DNA from 2 places in the Variovorax sp. GW823-FHT02B07 genome. Region 1 is predicted to be linked to the other one. Evidence: riboswitches for the same ligand, from Rfam matches in the RefSeq annotation. Region 1 holds a riboswitch; the other holds the start of a gene.
The links. Region 1 has a riboswitch for thiamine pyrophosphate ahead of AC1RGU_RS17380 (purine-cytosine permease family protein). Riboswitches for the same ligand answer to the same signal wherever they lie in the genome.
Positions count from the first base shown of each region.

Region 2: linked by a shared signal. The riboswitch ahead of thiC (phosphomethylpyrimidine synthase ThiC) and the one ahead of AC1RGU_RS17380 (purine-cytosine permease family protein) in region 1 are both predicted to bind thiamine pyrophosphate.

Region 1 is NZ_JBXAJX010000002.1:1,382,818-1,386,217, forward strand. It holds gene thiD (bifunctional hydroxymethylpyrimidine kinase/phosphomethylpyrimidine kinase) at 1-489, shown strand, start outside; gene AC1RGU_RS17380 (purine-cytosine permease family protein) at 434-1,774, opposite strand; TPP riboswitch at 1,851-1,955, opposite strand; gene AC1RGU_RS17385 (MarR family winged helix-turn-helix transcriptional regulator) at 2,066-2,521, opposite strand; gene AC1RGU_RS17390 (enoyl-CoA hydratase) at 2,659-3,400, shown strand, end outside.
Region 2 is NZ_JBXAJX010000007.1:194,175-197,574, reverse strand. It holds gene AC1RGU_RS27000 (hypothetical protein) at 1-543, shown strand, start outside; gene AC1RGU_RS26995 (hypothetical protein) at 577-987, opposite strand; gene AC1RGU_RS26990 (YchJ family protein) at 1,166-1,597, shown strand; TPP riboswitch at 1,625-1,730, shown strand; gene thiC (phosphomethylpyrimidine synthase ThiC) at 1,824-3,400, shown strand, end outside.

The DNA of each region.
Region 1 (3,400 bases):
CGCCTGATCGCGGCCGAGACCGTGCAGGTGCTGGTGCGCGAGCTGTTCCCGCGCGCCGTGGTGGTCACGCCCAACCTCGACGAAGCCGCCTTGCTGGTCGGCCACGCCATCGGCGGCATCGACGCGCTCGACGGCGCGGCCGACGAACTGCTCGCGCTCGGTGCCAAGGCCGTGCTGCTCAAGGGCGGCCACCTGCCGGGCGACGAAGTGGTCGACGTGCTGCTGGAGCGCAGCGGCGCGCGCAAGCGACTCGCGTCGCAACGCATTGCCAGCCGCAACCTGCACGGCACCGGCTGCACGCTCTCGTCGGCCATCGCCGCGCATCTGGCGCTGGGCCTGGCGCTGCCCGAGGCGGTCGAGCGCGCACGCGCGTACATCCTCGGCGCGATGCGCGCCGGTGCGGATGTGCAGGTGGGCGCGGGCCACGGTCCGCTCAACCACGGCTTTGCGCCAGTGCCGACCCACCGCTTGCCGCTGTCGGCCGGCTGAGCCAGGCCAGCACGAAGGTCGCCGCCAGCGTCGGCAACGCCGAGCCGAACTGCGGCGCCCACTTGGCGAGCGCGTGGTAGGCCGCGATGCCCGCGAGCCAGATCAGCGCCGCGCCCCAGTCGATGGTGCGCGTGCCGTTCGCCGACACGGCACTTCCGCTGCCCAGCCGTCCCAGGATCACGCCGTACAGCGGCACGAACACCGAACTCAGCAGCAGCAGGAAGGGTTCGAGCGTGTGCATCGGCAGCACCAGCGCCAGGCCGATGCACAGCACCGCCAGCAGCAGGCCCCAGCGCTTCACGCTCCAGCTTGGCAGCAGGCTGTGCGTGGACACCGAGCCCGAGTACACGTCGCCATAGGCGTTGTCGAGCTCGTCGATGAGGATCAGGCCCAGCGCCACCAGCCCGCCCTGGGCCAGCAGCAGCGCCGTGACGAGGCTGGTGCCCGGCTCGGCCACGCTCACCACCATCACGCCCAGCGCGTAGCACCAGATGTTGGCGAGCGCGTAGCCGATCCAGGTGCCGCTGAACGCGCTGCCCAGGCCGCCCCCGGCGCTGCGCTTGCCGTGGCGCGCGTAGTCGGCCACCAGCGGCAGCCACGACACCGGCATCGCAATGACCAGGTCGAGCGCGCTGAACATGCCCATGCTGCCGTCGCCGGGCCGGGCCCAGAAGGCGTCCAGGCCCTTGGCGTGCAGCCGCGTGGCGAACTGCCAGCTGAGCCACAGCAGCGACAGCACCACCAGCGGCAGGCCGAAGCGGCTCACGAAGCGGCGCACCAGCTTGACCATCGAACCCGCGAGCAGGGCCAGCAGCACCGCGCCCCACAGCAGCGTGGTCAGCACGCCGCCCCAGGCCGTGCCGAGCGCGGGGCCGAAGGCCTGCTGCCCGATGGCCTGCGTGCCCTCGCGCATGATCACGAGTTCGAAGGTGGTCCAGCCCACCAGCTGCACGATGTTGAGCAGAACCGGCAGCCGCGCGAAGGCGCTGCCGTAGGTGGCGTGCATCAGGCCGGCGCTGGCCAGCCCGGTTTCGCAGCCCAGCCGCGCGGTCCAGGCCAGCAGCCCGGCGCCGAGCAGCGAGCCCAGCACGATGGCTAGCGCCGCGTCGCGCGTGCCCACGGCCGGCACCAGGTAGGCGCCGATCTGCATCACCAGCAGCCCCACGCCGAGGCTGAACCACAGCGAGGCGTGGTCGTGCCAGCCGAAGACGCGCCGGGAGGCGGGCAGGGGCGTGAGCGCTTCGTTGCCGGACGAAGCGGAACTGTCGTTGTCGTTGTGTGCCATCCGTTTGCTCCAGTGCAAAAGGTTTGGCAGGTGGGCGAGGCTCCAGTGGCGTGGCCGTCACGCGAGACAACGCGACAGGCCACCGGACCAGCTTCCCTGCGCGAGGATTACCTCAGTCAGGTTCAAAGGGACTTTCTCAGCCACACCGGTCGAAACCGGTGCAGCACCCCTAGCGAAATGTCATTTTAGGCGCGTGTGTCGCGGACGCACCGAAAAGTTCCTGCGCACGGAAGAATCCGGCCACAGCGGGCCTTGCACTCGCCGCACCGATGGCGTGCCGGGACCGAGGGCCTATTCCTCGTGCTTTCCCGCGCCCTCGGCGGAAAAATTCTCGACCACCGATTCGAGCCACCGGCCGACGATTGCCATCTCTTCGTCGCTGAAACCCTGGGTCAGCCGTGCGTTCAACGCGCCGAGCCCGGCCTTTGCACGCTGTCCGGCAAGCCGTCCTTCCTCGGTCTGGTACAGGCGGAATGCGCGCCCGTCGTTCGGGTCTTGCGCGCGGGTCAGGTAGCCGGCCTTTTCGAGCCGGGCGGCAAGGCCGGACATGGCCGGGGCACCGATGTTCAGTGCCTGCGCGACTTCTCCCGTCAGGGCGCCATCGTTGGTCGACAGGAAAAACATCGTGCCGGCCTGGGCTGCCGACAGCGCGGGCAGGGCGTCGCCGCGGGTTTCTTTCCAGCGCTGCACCGCCCGCTGGGCGACGTTCAGAAGAAACACCAGCCTGTATTTTTTTTGAGCTTTCATCGGATTCCTGTGGCCTGAGCGAAGGCGCGGCAGGTTACATCTTATCCATTTTTTATTTCGCACACGAAGCATATACTTCGCGTGCGAATTAAATTCCATCCCTCTCGCACGGTGCGAGCGGGCAACCAGGAGAACCTATGACCGAACACGTGATCGTCGAATCCACCCGGAGTGTCCTGACCCTCACGCTGGCCAGGCCGGAGAAGATGAACGCTCTGACCAATGCGATGTATGGCCGCCTGGCCGATGCCATCGCAGGCGCCGAGAGCGACCCGTCCGTGCGGGCCATCGTGATTCGAGGCGAAGGCGGCATGTTCACCTCGGGCAACGACCTGGGCGAATTCGCTGCCGTGGCTGCCGGCAAGGCCGACAACGAAGAACGCCATGTCGCTCGCTTCCTGCGTGCACTGGCGAGTTCGACACGCCCGCTGATCGCGGCGGTCAACGGGCGCGCAGTCGGCGTGGGGACCACCTTGCTGTTGCACTGCGACTTCGTCGTGCTGGCTGAGGATGCGCTGCTGTCCACGCCGTTCGTCAATCTGGCGCTGGTCCCCGAGGCGGCGTCGAGCCTGCTGCTGCCGGCCCGCATCGGCCACGTTCGTGCCTACGAGATGTTTGCGCTGGGCCTGCCGGTGTCCGCTGCGCAGGCCTTGGCCTGGGGCATCGCGAACCGGGTCGTGCCTGTGTCGGACCTGCACGGCGAGGCGCAGAAGGTTGCCGAGCTGCTCGCCAGCCGTGCCGCGGGCTCGTTGAAGCTGACGAAGGGCCTGATGAAGCAGGGCGCGGCCGTTGCAGCCCAGATGGACCTCGAAGGCGCGCAGTTCGTGGAGCGCCTCCAGAGTCCCGAAGCGCGCGAAGCCTTCACGGCGTTCGCCGAGA
Region 2 (3,400 bases), on a different contig from region 1:
GTAAAGGGCCTAGCCAAAATTGGTGCAACTCTTGGCGCGATCTATTTGGCTATCGGGAACTACGGCGACTTTGTTTCTGGTGTAAAGACGATTGGCGAACAGGTTGTCTCCACCGGCGACTATCTGACTGAACGGGCGAGTCAGGTGTTCTCTTGCCCTCCGTCCCGCGCATCTTCAAAGAAACGCGGAGGCTCGCTGGCCGCCCTCCAACGTCTTTTCGTCAAGGTACAGAGGGGCGAGCTAACGCCTGACGAAGCGATGATCCGCGCCGAAACGCTCTTGGGAGATGATGCGTATGCCGAACCTGGATTCATGATCACGCTTGCGAGCGCCTTAAGAAATTGCCCTCACTACCACCAACAGCAGCCCTTCCCATTCTTGGAGCAAGACGAAGAAGTCGAGGCGATGTTGGAGTCCCGCCCTCATTCACCTCGGCCTTTGAAGCCTTCACCACCCGATTTGGGGCCGTTCCTCCACTTGCGCGTGGAGGTGTGGCGTGAGTCCAAGAAGAAGCAAAAGCAGACTCGAATTGTCAAGCTGTGAAGTGTGATCGAAATAGGCCGCGGCGAGACAAGCCTATCGCGCGTGGACCCTGAATCCCAGGTACAAGAAAAACGCCACAACCGCCCCGACGATGGCAAGCCCAATCGACCACGGAATGTCCATGTCACTGCGCTCGCGACGCGAAACGCCATCCATACGGGTCAGCATCGTGCGTCGCTGGTCCGGCGTGTTGATGAGGAACTTGACGACGCCTGCAATGCCGCAAAGGGCAACGGCGCCCCCGATGATCATCAATCCCCAAACTTCCATATTGAACGTGATGGGAAATGCACCATCGGCGGCTGCGACAAAGGGTTCGCGTCCCCTTCGCGTGACAACGATTTGTCCGGCGCGCCATGCATTGAATCCGTGCAGAAAGGCGAAGGCGCCCAAGGAGAGGGTCGCAGCGAGCAGGAAGAACAGCTTGAGGAATCGCAAAAGCATGCTTTGGTGTTCAGCTTGAAGGAACGAAACGCCGGACGACTTTAGCGGCACAAGCCATTGGCGCAAGAGGCCCCGGCGCCTTTGGCCCCGGCAGGTCCCCGCAAAGCGGGCATGCCCGGAAGCCGCCCACACCCCACCTTCAGCCCCCGCCGCGCCAAGTGTTCCAATAGAGCCCTTCATGAGCGCCACCGACCCCACTCCCGGCCCCTGCCCCTGCGGCCGCACCGACCGTCGCGACAAGCCCATTGGCTACGCCCTGTGCTGTGGGCGCTACCTCGACGATTTCGAGAACACGCCGGCGCCCGACGCCGAATCGCTGATGCGTTCGCGCTATTCGGCCTTCGTGCTGGCGCGTGCCGACTACCTGCTCGCCACCTGGCACGCGTCGAAGCGGCCGGCGTCGGTGGAGTTCGAGCCGGGCGTCAAATGGCTGGGGCTGGACATCCGCTCGCGCTCGGTGCTCGATGCCGACCACGCCGAGGTCGAGTTCGTCGCCCGCCAGCGCGGCGCGACGGGCGTGGCGTTCCGCCTGCACGAGCGCAGCCGCTTCGTGCGCGAGGACGAGCGCTGGTTCTACGTCGACGGCGACCTGCACCAGCCCCCGGGTTGACGGCGGCGGGCTTCGGCCCGCACAATCGGCCCCGCTCCGGGGTGCACACATGTGGTGTGCTGAGATGGCAAAGCTGCCGACCCGCGAACTTGATCCGGGTCATACCGGCGTAAGAAGAGCTGCACTCCCTGACTTCGGTCCGTCACTCCCTTTTCTGGTGGCGGGCCTCCCGAGGTCCATCGAGCGATTGCGGAGCACCCTTTCCCTCAACAAGGAGTGCCTCCCGATGAATGCCCCCGACAAGTTCACTTCGCTGCTGTCGCTGACGCGCGAACCCTTTCCCGCCTCGCACAAGTGCGTCATTCCGGGCAGCCGGCCCGACCTGTTCGTGCCCGTGCGCGACGTGGCGCTGACCAACGGCGAAACCGTCTCCCTGTACGACACCTCGGGCCCCTACACCGACCCGAAGGTCGAGATCGACGTGCGCCGCGGCCTGCCCGACGTGCGCAGCGCCTGGGTCATCGAGCGCGGCGACACTGAAAGCTACGAAGGCCGCACGCACCACGCACTGGACGACGGCGCCAAGAACGAAGACCGCGACGCGCAGCGCCTGGCCGAGCTGCGCGCCGGTGCCTCGGCGCTGCAGCGCACGCCGCGCCGCGCCAAATCGGGCGCCAACGTCACGCAGATGCACTACGCGCGCCGCGGCATCGTCACGCCCGAGATGGAGTACGTGGCGCTGCGCGAGAACGGCAAGCGCGAGTGGATGGCCGAGTACCTGGCCAACGAGGAGCGCGCCAAGCGCGTGGCGGGCAACCCGATGGGCGCGAGCATTCCGCGCATCATCACGCCCGAGTTCGTGCGCGACGAGGTGGCCCGTGGCCGCGCGATCATTCCCGCGAACATCAACCACCCCGAGGTCGAACCGATGGCCATCGGGCGCAACTTCAAGGTGAAGATCAACGCCAACATCGGCAACTCGGCCGTCACCTCGAGCATCGAGGAAGAGGTCGAAAAGCTGGTGTGGGCCATCCGCTGGGGCGCCGACAACGTGATGGACCTGTCGACCGGCAAGAACATCCACACCACGCGCGACTGGATCGTGCGCAACTCGCCGGTGCCCATCGGCACGGTGCCGATCTACCAGGCGCTCGAAAAGGTGGGCGGCGTGGCCGAAGACCTGACGTGGGAGATCTACCGCGACACGCTCATCGAGCAGGCGGAGCAGGGCGTCGACTACTTCACCATCCACGCGGGCCTGCGCCTGCCGTTCATCCACCTCACGGCGGACCGCATGACGGGCATCGTGTCGCGCGGCGGTTCGATCATGGCCAAGTGGTGCATCGCGCACCACAAGGAGAGCTTCCTCTACACGCACTTCGAGGACATCTGCGACATCATGAAGGCCTACGACGTGAGCTTCTCGCTCGGCGACGGCCTGCGTCCCGGCAGCGGTGCGGATGCGAACGACGAGGCGCAGTTCGCCGAGCTGCGCACGCTGGGCGAGCTCACGCAGATCGCCTGGAAGCACGACGTGCAGACCATGATCGAAGGCCCGGGCCACGTGCCGATGCACATGATCCAGGCCAACATGGACGAGCAGATCAAGCACTGCCACGAAGCGCCGTTCTACACGCTCGGCCCGCTGACCATCGACATCGCACCGGGCTACGACCACATCTCCAGCGCCATCGGCGCCGCCATGATCGGCTGGGCCGGCACGGCCATGCTCTGCTACGTGACGCCCAAGGAGCACCTGGGCCTGCCCGACCGCGACGACGTGAAGCAGGGGATCATTGCCTACAAGATCGCCGCGCACGCGGCCGACGTGGCCAAGGGCCACCCGGGTGCGCGCTCGCGCGA